2 linked regions of the Cycloclasticus pugetii PS-1 genome follow. The protein of the gene in region 2 binds, or shares a complex with, the protein of the main gene of each other region. Links are inferred from orthologs where the notes say so. Each region holds a gene or a part of one and is shown on either strand. Other genes may lie near its edges.

Region 1 (4,273 bases), 900 kb from region 2 along the record:
ATACACATATCGCAGAATTTCATAAAATGGGCTTCGATAAACCATGGCCGATTGCAGCAACACATGGGCGAGGTGTGGTTGAGCTCTTAAGGCATGTATCAAACATTTTGCCGAAAATAGAGTCATTTGATGACACATTGGCAGGAGAAGGAATCAGGGTTGCTGTCATTGGGCGACCTAATGTAGGCAAATCGACACTGATTAATCGCTTGCTGGGTGAGGAGCGGGTCGTCGTTTTTGATCAGCCCGGCACTACGCGTGATAGTGTTTTTATCCCTTTTGAACGTGATGGCAAACAATATACATTGATTGATACGGCTGGTGTTCGTCGTCGTTCAAAAGTATCAGAAGCCGTTGAGAAATTTAGCATTGTGCAAACACTACGTGCAATTGATGACACGCACGTGGTCATTTACATGATTGATGCGAGTGAAGGGGTGACCGATCAGGATGCGAGTTTGCTCGGAATGGTACTGGAATCAGGACGAGCATTGGTTATTGGTTTAAATAAATGGGATGGCTTGTCGGAAGATCAACGAGAAAAAGTGAAGCGTCAAATTGATGTGAAATTAAGTTTTCTTGAGTATGCGGAACGTTACTTTATTTCTGCGTTGCATGGCAGTGGTGTCGGTAAGTTATTTGAATCAATTGGGGCGTTATATCGATCTGCGATGATTGATATGTCAACACCACGGTTAACCGAAATTCTTGAAAATGCGATCAAAGCTCACCAACCCCCATTGGTAGGTGGTCGTCGGATTAAACTTAAATTTGCACACCAAGGTGGGCAAAACCCACCTGTCATCATCATTCATGGTAACCAAACGGTGTCGGTTCCTGGTAGTTATAAGCGATATTTAATGAATGCCTTTAGAGAAAAGCTAGGGTTAGTGGGAACACCGGTAAGGATAGAGTTTAAATCGCCGGATAATCCTTATGCTAAAAAAACAAGGAAGTCGGCGACAAATATCGAAAAAGGCAAAGTCAGTAAATTAAAAGAGAAAAGAAAAAGCAAACCTAAACATCGATAACTAAACCCTTCTTAGGCCGTAGGGTCACTCGCTTTTTCCTGAATTTTAATACCCTGGCCTTCGTGTTTGAGGTTTAAAAGCTCAGGATATTTTTTAGTACGTTTCTTTAAGCTGTGCCGAATTGAACGAATGAGGTACCTGGTGTTAGTGTCCCAAGGTAAGTCAAATTCATTTTTACAGTGTGTGCAGGTAAAAGTGGCTGTTTCACCATCATGGATAATAGTGGTGATTGTCCAATGGTCGCATTTAGTGCAAAGGTCTTTGATATGCATAGTGATGATTACTTGTTTTTGCTAAGTTTGTGTATATGGTCGCTAATAAAAAATGCAGGGTCAACCTTGCTTTTATTAAGATAAATATTCCAATGCAAGTGAGCACCTGTTACTCGACCGGTGGTGCCAATTTCGGCTATTTTTTGCCCTTGTTTAACAGTGTCTCCTGTGCTGACAAAGGTTTTGTTTAAATGGAAGTAGCCGCTAATCAACCCCTGTCCATGATCAACCAATACTGTGTTGCCGTTAAAAAAATAATCCCCGACGTCTAGAATAGTGCCTGCAGCTGGTGAGGTAACAGGGGTGCCCGTAGGCGCTGCGATATCTAAGCCGCTATGTGGTTTTCTCGGTTGATTATTAAAAAAACGTTTTAAGCCAAACGGACTGCTGAGTCGGCCATGCGTTGGTAAGCTAAACTCAACTTGTGGGGTCGTGTCAGACCAAGTAGATAAAGCTTTAGAGAGTGTTTTTTTCTCGCGATTGATACGCTCCATATCCATTTTATTTGGGTTGATCATGCGTTTATTTTTAGGCGTTTTTTTTAAAGTAATGTATTGAGCTGGGTAGGTTTTATCGCTAACTTCAAATGTCGTGACTTGAGCCGTTTGTTGATCTAGCAATTTATGAGTGCCAGATTTTGCTGACAAGGGAATTCCAACAATAGCCACCCATTGATTATTTTTAAGTAGGGTTAACACTTTATTATTTTGATAATAGAGGGCCGGCTGTGTTTGAGACTTCAGTGGAATAACGGCAATACCACCGGGTACGGGATGATGTTGAGGGAAAGCGTGAGCCGTTTGCATAAACAAAAGGCTAATAGCGAGTACATAAGCGTTAAGTGTTTTCATGGATACTTTCTATATTGGTTTTCAATACCCCATTCGTTAATTGAATATTGATTTTTTCACCTAAAACAACCTGATGAATATTTTTCACGATTGTACCATCAGCCTCACGCTTGCTGATGCTATAGCCTCGCGCTAAAGTAGCTAAGGGGCTGAGTGTCTCAAGCCCTTTGTTACAGTCGGTAAAACGTAAGCGTGCTTGTTGTAAGTTCAGTTGTATTGGTTTAGGTAAGCGTTGTTGAAGACGTATTAGCCGTTGTTCTAAAGCGTGTGCCTGATGACTAGGGTTATTGTTTAAGAGGCGGGCGCTTAGTTCGGATAGGCGGAGTTTTCGCTGTTGTAAAACACGTTGAGGTGTTTGCATTAAACGAGCATGGTAATCATCTAAGCGCTGGGCATGAGCTTGCAATTGTGCGCCTGGGTGGGAACGCTTTAATCGGTGGTGGAGGTGATTTAAGGTTTGTTTTTTATCTGATAAATGACTCGATAATGTATTTGTTAACTGCTTAGCTAAATAATTAAAATGACTCAGCCATTGGTGTTGGTCAGGGCTGACCCGTTCGGCTGCTGCGGAGGGTGTGGCGGCGCGATGATCCGCAACAAAGTCAGCGATGGTAAAGTCTACTTCATGACCAATGGCGCTAATAATCGGTATAGATGAGTGATAAATTGCTCGTGCAACAATTTCTTCATTAAAGGCCCATAAATCCTCTAATGAACCACCGCCACGAGCGAGAATAAGAACGTCACAATCTTTACGCTCATTAGCCAACTTGATGGCACTTACAATTTCGTTTTTAGCACCATCGCCTTGCACGGTAACGGGGTAAATCAGCACAGGTAAGGCGGGGAAACGGTTATTTAATACGGTTAAAATATCATGAATAGCCGCCCCGCTGGATGAGGTGATAACGCCGACTTTTTTGGCTAATTCAGGCAGTGGTTTTTTATGTTGCTCATCATAAAGCCCTTCGAGTGACAGTTTGTTTTTTAACATCTCAAACTGTTGTCGAAGAGCGCCTTCGCCAGCAGCTTCCATGTGTTCAGCAATTAACTGGAAATTGCCACGAGCCTCATAAAGGCTAACCCGAGCTTTTAAGGTAATGCGCATGCCGTTGTCTGGTTTGAAACCTACTTTGCGAAGTTGGGCGCGAAACATGGCACATTGCACTTGGGCTTTATCGTCTTTTAAGGTGAAGTAAATATGCCCGGACACAGGACGAGATAAGTTAGATATTTCACCTTCGATGCAGAGTGTTAAAAATGTTCCCTCAAGCAAAATTCGTGTTTCCCGACACAACTCGGAGACGGTATAAATGTGTGTATTGTCGCGCATAATGTCGGAAAGCTATCTATTAGATGATTATTAACGGAGCATACCTTATAATGAGCTGCTTTTTCTACGACAAGCCCGAGATAATATGCGATTCGAACAAGAAGCTTTAACATTTGATGATGTTTTGTTGGTGCCAGCTCATTCTACGGTACTTCCTCGTGATGTCAGCCTGACAACACAGCTTACACGTGGCATTTCTCTAAATATTCCTATTCTATCTGCCGCGATGGATACAGTAACTGAGGCTCGTTTAGCCATTGCGTTGGCTCAAGAAGGCGGCATCGGCATTATTCATAAAAACATGACGGTTAAGCAGCAAGCGCTAGAGGTAATGAAGGTGAAGCGTTTTGAAAGTGGTGTTGTTAAAGACCCGATTACTGTTACGTCCGATACGACCATTCGAGATGTTATTGCAATAACCCGTCAACACAATATTTCAGGTGTTCCAGTTGTTAATGGCACAGATCTTGTGGGTATTGTAACCAGCCGTGATTTACGTTTTGAAACGCACCTAGATGGCTTAATTGAATCAGCGATGACGCCTAAAGAAAAGCTGGTTACTGTTCAAGAAGGGGCGAGTAAAGAAGAGGTCATTGGTCTGTTGCATAAACACCGTATTGAAAAAGTGTTGGTGGTGAATAAAAACTTCAAACTTTGCGGCATGATTACCGTTAAGGATATTCAAAAAGCTAAGGACTATCCGAAAGCATGTAAGGATAACCAAGAACGTCTTCGCGTTGGGGCAGCCGTTGGAACGGGGCATGGAACAGAAGAACGCATTGAAGC
Region 2 (7,752 bases):
GTGTTAGACATTGTTGGAGCTCCGGTATTATTAAGTTAATTTGTTGTTTTCGATTACTGCGTAGGCAGAATGATTGTGTATGGATTCAAAGTTTTCAGCTTCTAGGGTATAAGCTAAAATTCGCTGGTCATCGTTAAGTGCACTAGCAATATCCCTTACGACATCTTCTACGAATTTAGGGTTGTCGTAGGCGAGCTCTGTTACGTATTTTTCATCAGGCCTTTTTAATAGGCTGAAAAGTTCACTCGATGCCTGCTTTTCAACCAGCTGGATAATGTCTTCAGCGCAAATATTGTCACCAATTTCTGCGGTAACGGTGATATGAGAACGCTGGTTATGCGCGCCATATTCAGAGATTTTCTTTGAACAAGGGCATAAGCTGGTAACGGGGATGACTACTGAAATTTTGATTTTGTGATCACTTTTTGACCAGTGCCCGTCAAGCTTTATTTGATAGTCTAATAAGCTTTTAACGCCAGTAATAGGGGCAGACTTGTTAACAAAATATAGGAACTCTGTGGTTAGGTAACCTGTTTCCGCTTCAAGGGTGTGGGTCATTTTTTCTAATAATGCACTGAACCCCTTAATAGATAATTGCTGGCAATCTTCATTCAAAAGGGCCACAAAACGTGACATATGAGTGCCCTTTTGATGATGAGGTAAGTTGACAGACATGTTAAAGGTGCCAACAGTTGCTCGTTGGTGACCGTCCCTATCGACAAAAACAAATGGGTGGCGGATATCCTTTATGCCGACTTTATTAATGGGCATATTTCTAGAATCTGGGTGGTTTTGTACGTCTTCGATGGTCATATTTAGTAAGTAAGCTGTGTTGTATCAGGTGTTTGTTTTATTTAAGCTGCTGCTTATATAGTTTTTTATGCTTTGAGTGTCGAGACCTGCTTCTTGCAATAGTTCTTCTCTTGAACCGTGTTCAAGATTAAGGTCTGGCAAGCCAATGTTTAAGACCTTGGTATCGATTGAAGCTTGGTTAATAAACTCGTTAACACCGCTGCCTGCGCCACCTTTGATAACATTTTCCTCCAGTGTCACCAACGTGTTGTGAGTGCTAGCAATATGTTTGATCATGTCTTCATCCAAGGGTTTTATAAAGCGCATGTTGATCACCGTTGAATTAAATTCCTCGGCTACTTCAAGTGCTTGTGTCACCGATGAGCCAAATGCTAATAAGGCGATATCTTTGCCTTCCCTTAGAGTAACGGCTTTGCCAATTGGAATGCTATCAAGTGTATTATTAATAGTGACCCCAGGACCTTTACCGCGTGGATAACGTACTGCAACTGGTCCTTTATGTTGAATCCCTGTTGTTAACATAAGTCGACATTCGTTTTCGTCAGCGGGCGCCATGATAACCATATTTGGGATGCAGCGCAGGTAGCTAAAGTCGTACGAACCAGCATGAGTGGGGCCATCAGGGCCAACTAAGCCTGCACGGTCAATAGCAAAAAGAACAGGGAGTTTTTGCAAGGCAACGTCGTGAATAAGTTGATCATATCCACGTTGTAAAAACGTTGAATAAATAGCAACAACAGGCTGTAAGCCTTCGCAAGCCATTCCCGCCGCTAAGGTAACAGCGTGTTGTTCAGCTATACCAACATCAAAAAAACGCTCTGGGTATTGCTGTTCAAATGTCACCATGCCAGAGCCTTCACGCATGGCAGGGGTAATGCCAACGAGTTTGTCATTTTCTTTAGCCATATCACAAAGCCATTGGCCAAAAACTTCACTATAAGTGGCTGAACTAGGTGCCTTTTCTGGTAACTTTTCTTTACTTGGGTCAAAGGTTGAAACGCCGTGGTATCCAATTGGGTCCGCTTCAGCAGGGGAGTAGCCCTTACCTTTTTGGGTCACAATGTGTAAGAATTGTGGGCCTTGTAAGTCTTTTAGGTTGGATAATGTTTTAACTAAAGTGGGGAGGTCGTGACCATCAATAGGTCCAATATAGTTGAAGCCCATCTCTTCAAATAATGTCCCCGGTATAACCATGCCTTTTACGTGTTCTTCAGTTCGTCTTGCCAACTCCCAAACACTGGGCATGTTAGCCATCACCTTTTTGCTACCTTCTTTTACGGTTGTGTAGAATTTTCCGGATAAGATTTTAGCTAAATAGTTTTTCATCGCCCCGACATTTGGCGAAATAGACATGTCGTTGTCGTTTAAAATAACCAGTAAATTTGCATCTAAGGCACCGGCGTGATTTAGCGCTTCAAAAGCCATACCACCGGTTATTCCACCATCACCAATAATAGCAACTGTGCGTTTTTCATCGTTATTTATAGCGGCGGCAATGGCCATACCTAAAGCGGCACTGATTGATGTACTCGAGTGGCCAACGCCAAATGCGTCGTATTCACTTTCTGCACGTGTTACAAAAGGGGTAACGCCGTGTTTTTTACGAATTGTTGAAATCTTATCTTTACGCCCAGTTAAAATTTTGTGTGGGTAAGCCTGGTGTCCAACATCCCAAATTAATTTATCAGTAGGGGTGTCGAAAACATAATGTAAGGCAATGGTCAGTTCAACGGTACCAAGCCCTGCTGATAAATGTCCCCCTGATTTACTGACGGAGGAAATTAGAAACTCACGTAGCTCATGTGACAAACCAATAAGCTCCTCTTCCGTAAGGTTACGAAGGTCGTTTGGTATATCAACTTTATCGAGAATAGGGTATTTTGCCAGTGGCGTCACGTAATGCTCATAATACGTTAGGTTAAGGTTGCGTATTATCGTTTGCAAGCAAAGACTATGCAAGTGAATACTGGTCTAAGGACCATGTACTTAAGATATCCGTGAGATAGTGAACTGTGCGATATCCCTAAGGTAATTAGCGCGGTGATCAAAATTTGAAAGACTTTGTATAGCCTCGTCATGCAAATCTTTGGTTAAGTGTTTCGAAGCCTTTAAGCCTAAAATAGAAGGATATGTGGACTTCTCAGCTTGCCGGTCTTTACCTTGTGTTTTGCCGAGTGTTGAAGTAGATGAGGTTTCATCAAGAATATCATCTTGTACTTGAAACGCCAGTCCGATACATTCTGCATAATGTTTTAGGTGGCGATACTGGCTATCTGTTGTTTGAAACTTTAAACTTGCGACTAAAGTGATACAGCTACAGATCAAGGCCCCTGTTTTATGTAGGTGCATGTTTTCAATTTCAGCAATGGAAATGGACTTTCCTTCATTAGCCAGATCAATGGCTTGGCCGCCGACCATGCCTCTTGAACCGGCAGCTTGTGATAACAGTTGAATACAGGTTATTTTTTGTTCATTGCTGCAATCCGCCTTTGCCAGCACGTTGAAGGCGAGTGTTAATAACGCGTCTCCGGTTAAAATAGCAGTTGCTTCGTCAAAGGCTTTATGACAACTCGGTTTGCCACGACGTAAATCGTCGTCGTCCATCGATGGAAGGTCGTCATGAATGAGTGAATAAGCGTGAATAAGCTCAATTGAGCTAGCTATGCTGTCTAATATAGGTTGTTGTATTTCAAGTAAGTTCCCAGTCGCATAGACGAGCATCGCTCGAATACGTTTGCCACCATTAAGAGTTGAATAACGCATGGCTTCGTGCAATCGCTTGGGTTCAATGTGACTCGCGGGGAGATAGCGCGCTAGCGCGGTTTCTATTTGTTGTGTTTTGGCGCTTTGGAAGTCTTTAAAAGCAGTCATGGCTGTGGGTAAATTAAATATTTAATCGAAATCGACGGGTTTTGCCAAGGCGGAGCTGTTTAATAGAGTTTCAACTTTTTGTTCAGCGTCTGTAAGTGACTTTTGACAGGATTGAATTAACTTGATGCCTAATTCAAACTCTTTTAGTGATTCTTCGAGACTCAAGTCTCCATTTTCCATACGGTCAACAAGTTCTTCTAAGGATTGAAGTGATGATTCTAAATCGAGTTTTTTTGCTTTGGCCATTAGTTTTGTCGTTGATTTTGTAAAAGGAAATACGTTACCTTAACTAGACTGGATAGGGTCACTATTTTTTTAAAATGCTTGTCGTGTTAGTTAGCACGAAGCAATCATATTGACATCAAATAGATGGTAACGTATCTTGAGCTTACTATTAGACCCAGTCTAAAGGTAGAATTGATATCATTCAACTTATTAAGAGGAATTACTATGTCACTTAAAGGTTCTCAAACAGAACAGAATTTAAAAGATGCGTTTGCTGGTGAGTCACAAGCAAACCGTCGTTACCTATACTTCGCAAACAAAGCAGACATCGAAGGATACAACGATGTGTCTACTGTTTTCCGTTCAACTGCAGAAGGTGAAACAGGCCATGCACACGGTCACTTAGAATATTTAGAAGAAACTGGTGATCCAGCAACAGGTCTGCCAATTGGTGGAACTGAAGATAACTTAAAAGCAGCGATTGCCGGTGAGACGCATGAGTACACTGATATGTACCCAGGTATGGCAAAAACAGCACGTGACGAAGGTCACGATGAAATTGCTGATTGGTTTGAAACACTGGCAAAAGCGGAGCGTTCACACGCGAACCGTTTCCAAAAAGCGTTAGATAGCTTAAACGCTTAAGTGTTGATTTAGATCAAAAGGAGGGTACGCATGTGCTCTCCTTTTTTTTGGAGATAAATAAATGAGAGAAGGCAGCTTAGAGGCCCCCACAAGGCATCCAATAGATTGGAAAGGCGCTAGTTTTTACGATGAGGCTAATTTATTCAACGAATTAGATCGTGTGTTTGATATTTGTCATGGTTGTCGTCGTTGTTTTAATTTATGTAATGCGTTTCCATTATTGTTTGATGTCATTGATGAGTCAGAAACAATGGAACTCGATAGCGTCGATAAAAAAGTCTATTGGGATGTGGTCGATAATTGCTATCTATGTGACATGTGCTTTATGTCAAAATGCCCTTATGTGCCTCCTCATGAATGGGACTTGGATTTTCCACACTTAATGCTTCGTGCGAAGGCCGTTAAATTTGAAAAAAATGAAGTCAAACAACGCGATAAATTAATTACATCTACCGATAGAATTGGTAAATTAGCGTCTATCCCCATCGTTGTTAATGTGGTGAATGCAGCGAACCAGAACAAGACAATTCGACGAGTTTTAGACAGCCAATTAGGGATTCATAACGAAGCGGTTATCCCAGCCTATCATACCGAAACAGCAAGGAAAAAATTTGCCCAGCAAAAACATGATGCTTCGGGTGTGCAAGCTTGCGGAGAAACAACCGGAAAAGTGGCTATTTTTACCACCTGTTATGGTAACTATAATCGACCAGATTTAGTAAATGATTTGGTTGATGTGCTAGAGCATAATAATGTTGCGGTAACGATGGCAAGTAAAGAGAACTGTTGTGGTATGCCTAAGCTTGAACTGGGTGATCTTAAAGAGGTAGAGCGTTTAAAAAACAATAACATTCCACAACTTGTTAAATTGATTGATGAGGGCTGGGATGTAATTGCCCCTGTGCCATCATGTGTTTTGATGTTTAAACAAGAGTTGCCGTTAATGTTTCCAGATGATGAAGAGGTAGCAAAAGTGCGTGATGCTATTTTCGACCCATTTGAGTATTTGATGCTTCGCCATAAATCGAACTTATTAAAAACAGAATTTAAAGGTGAATTAGGGCAGGTCTCTTATCAAGTTGCTTGTCATTTACGGGTTCAAAATATTGGATTAAAGACGAAAGAGGTATTAGAGTTAATTCCAAATACATCAGTAAATGCGATAGAACGGTGTTCTGGGCATGATGGAACGTATGCGCTAAAAAGTGAGTTCCATGATATAGCTAAAAAAATTGCAAAGCCGGTTGTAAACCGAGTGAAAAAGGCTGAAGCGGATGTGTTTTCAAGCGATTGCCCTATGGCAGCTGATCACATTGCAAGTGGTTTGGAAGATGAGTCAAACGTAAAGAGCCCTATTAGTTTGCTAAAGCAAGCGTACGGCATTTGAACATTAGAGGTTGAAAATGAAAAAGCTAGTTAAAGAAGAACTGTATGGTCTTGAAGAGTATTCGAATAAACGTGATGAATATAGGCAAAAGGTTCGTGCTCATAAACTTAATCGAATAGTGCGAATCGGGGAGAATGTCAGCCTACATTTTGAAGACTATTTAACCATGCGCTACCAGGTTCAAGAAATGTTACGTGCCGAAAAAATCTTTGACTCGGCGGGCATTATCGAAGAAATTGAAACCTATAACCCATTGATTCCTGACGGGCAAAACTGGAAAGCAACAATGATGATTCAGTTTGATAATGCTGGTGACCGTAAAGTGGCGCTGGAAAAAATGATTGGTATTGAACGTGCGACGTGGATTCAAGTAGCGGGTTTTGATAAGGTTCACCCCATTGCTAATGAAGACTTAGAACGTGAAACGAATGAGAAAACATCTTCCGTTCATTTTTTACGCTTTGAGTTGACCCGACCGATGGTGGAAGCGGTGCAAAACGGTGCGATTATCAATGCAGGTGTTGATCACCCAGCATATAAACATGAGGTGACGGTGCCTGATAATATACGAAACTCGTTGGCGAGTGATTTGGATTAATAAGTAAACGCTACGTTTACTCTAGAGTGATTTGCATGGGGTGGGCTTCTAATATGGTGCGAAGAGGCTTTGGGGTATCAAGATAGAAGCCCTGTGCAAAATCAATCCCAATATCTTTTATTTTTTTGAGCGTTGCTTCGTTTTCAACAAACTCTCCTACAGTCTTTTTCCCCATGATGTGTGAAATTTCGTTAATAGACTTCACCATCGCAAGGTCCAAAGGATTGTAGAGCATGTTTTGAATAAATTGACCATCACTTTTAAGAATGTCAGCGGGCAATCGCTTGAGGTACTCATACGATGATAGACCGGAGCCAAAGTCATCCAAGGCAATTAAGCAACCTAGTTGTTGTAATTTATTTAGGAAACTCACTCCAAACTCAGGGTTAGTAATAGCGGCTGTTTCAGTTATTTCGAAACAAATCTTTTGGGGAGGGATGTTGGCGTCATCGATACACTTTTTGATGAGCTCAAAGCTACCTTGGTGGGCGATGGTCTGCCCTGATAGATTGATGCTAAACCAGTCGACTTGCTCTTGAATGGTTGCCATTGCCTGAATAGAGTTTTTTATAACCCAATGATCAATTTTATACATTAACTTATAGCGTTCTGCAGCAGGCAAAAACACATTGGGTGCGATAATACTGCCATCTGCATCGAGCATACGAACCAATACTTCATAATTTGAGAGCGTATTTTTGGTATTGGAGTCTTCGTTAGAAACAGTGCGTATTTTTTGTACATAACACTCGAAACGATTGGCCTTAAGTGCATCATTTATTTGACTGACTATATTATTTTGTTGTAATCGTAACGCAACTGCTTGATCTGCATTCGTGTGGATGTGAATTTGGTTACGCCCTGCCTCTTTAGCAAGGTAACACGATGTGTCAGCCAGTTTGAGAACATCTTCATATGAATTAAAGCTCTTATCAATGGTAACAATGCCAATACTGACGCCTAGGTTATATTCTTTATCGCCGGATATGAAAATAAAGTCTTCGATATCTTGTCTGATTTGTTCACCTAATGCATGAGCTGCATCGGGTGGGCAGTCTTTTAATAAAATGCAAAACTCATCACCACCTACTCTTGCGAGCAGGTCGGCCGAGCGGACTTGTTTTAAGAGTAATTGACTGACTTCAATAAGTGCCATATCTCCTGCTGCATGGCCACTACTATCATTGATTATTTTGAATTGGTCTAAATCAAG

What was found.
Region 1: the proteins of CYCPU_RS0107340 (region 2) and xseA are in contact, whole or in part, in a cryo-EM structure (PDB 8TXR), measured with the Escherichia coli proteins. The link is inferred for Cycloclasticus pugetii PS-1 from one-to-one orthologs.

Annotation. Positions count from the first base shown.
Region 1 is NZ_ARVU01000001.1:610,867-615,139, forward strand. Bases 1,315-4,273 are described here. They hold xseA (exodeoxyribonuclease VII large subunit), read right to left. Parts: upstream 3,488-4,273; coding sequence 2,141-3,487; downstream 1,315-2,140. Other genes in these bases: CYCPU_RS0103090 (peptidoglycan DD-metalloendopeptidase family protein), read right to left, coding at 1,315-2,154; guaB (IMP dehydrogenase), read left to right, coding at 3,573-4,273. Also shown: ribosome biogenesis GTPase Der, read left to right, coding at 1-1,031; more of CYCPU_RS0103090, read right to left, coding at 1,312-1,314. UniProt on the Escherichia coli protein: Bidirectionally degrades single-stranded DNA into large acid-insoluble oligonucleotides, which are then degraded further into small acid-soluble oligonucleotides.
Region 2 is NZ_ARVU01000001.1:1,510,040-1,517,791, reverse strand. Bases 2,319-5,238 are described here. They hold CYCPU_RS0107340 (exodeoxyribonuclease VII small subunit), read right to left. Parts: upstream 3,931-5,238; coding sequence 3,706-3,930; downstream 2,319-3,705. Other genes in these bases: CYCPU_RS0107330 (heterodisulfide reductase-related iron-sulfur binding cluster), read left to right, coding at 4,616-5,238; CYCPU_RS0107335 (rubrerythrin family protein), read left to right, coding at 4,135-4,554; CYCPU_RS0107345 (polyprenyl synthetase family protein), read right to left, coding at 2,800-3,684; dxs (1-deoxy-D-xylulose-5-phosphate synthase), read right to left, coding at 2,319-2,709. Also shown: pckA (phosphoenolpyruvate carboxykinase (ATP)), read right to left, coding at 1-11; GTP cyclohydrolase FolE2, read right to left, coding at 31-813; more of dxs, read right to left, coding at 838-2,318; more of CYCPU_RS0107330, read left to right, coding at 5,239-5,941; CYCPU_RS0107325 (DUF3501 family protein), read left to right, coding at 5,958-6,539; CYCPU_RS0107320 (sensor domain-containing protein), read right to left, coding at 6,556-7,752. UniProt on the Escherichia coli protein: Bidirectionally degrades single-stranded DNA into large acid-insoluble oligonucleotides, which are then degraded further into small acid-soluble oligonucleotides.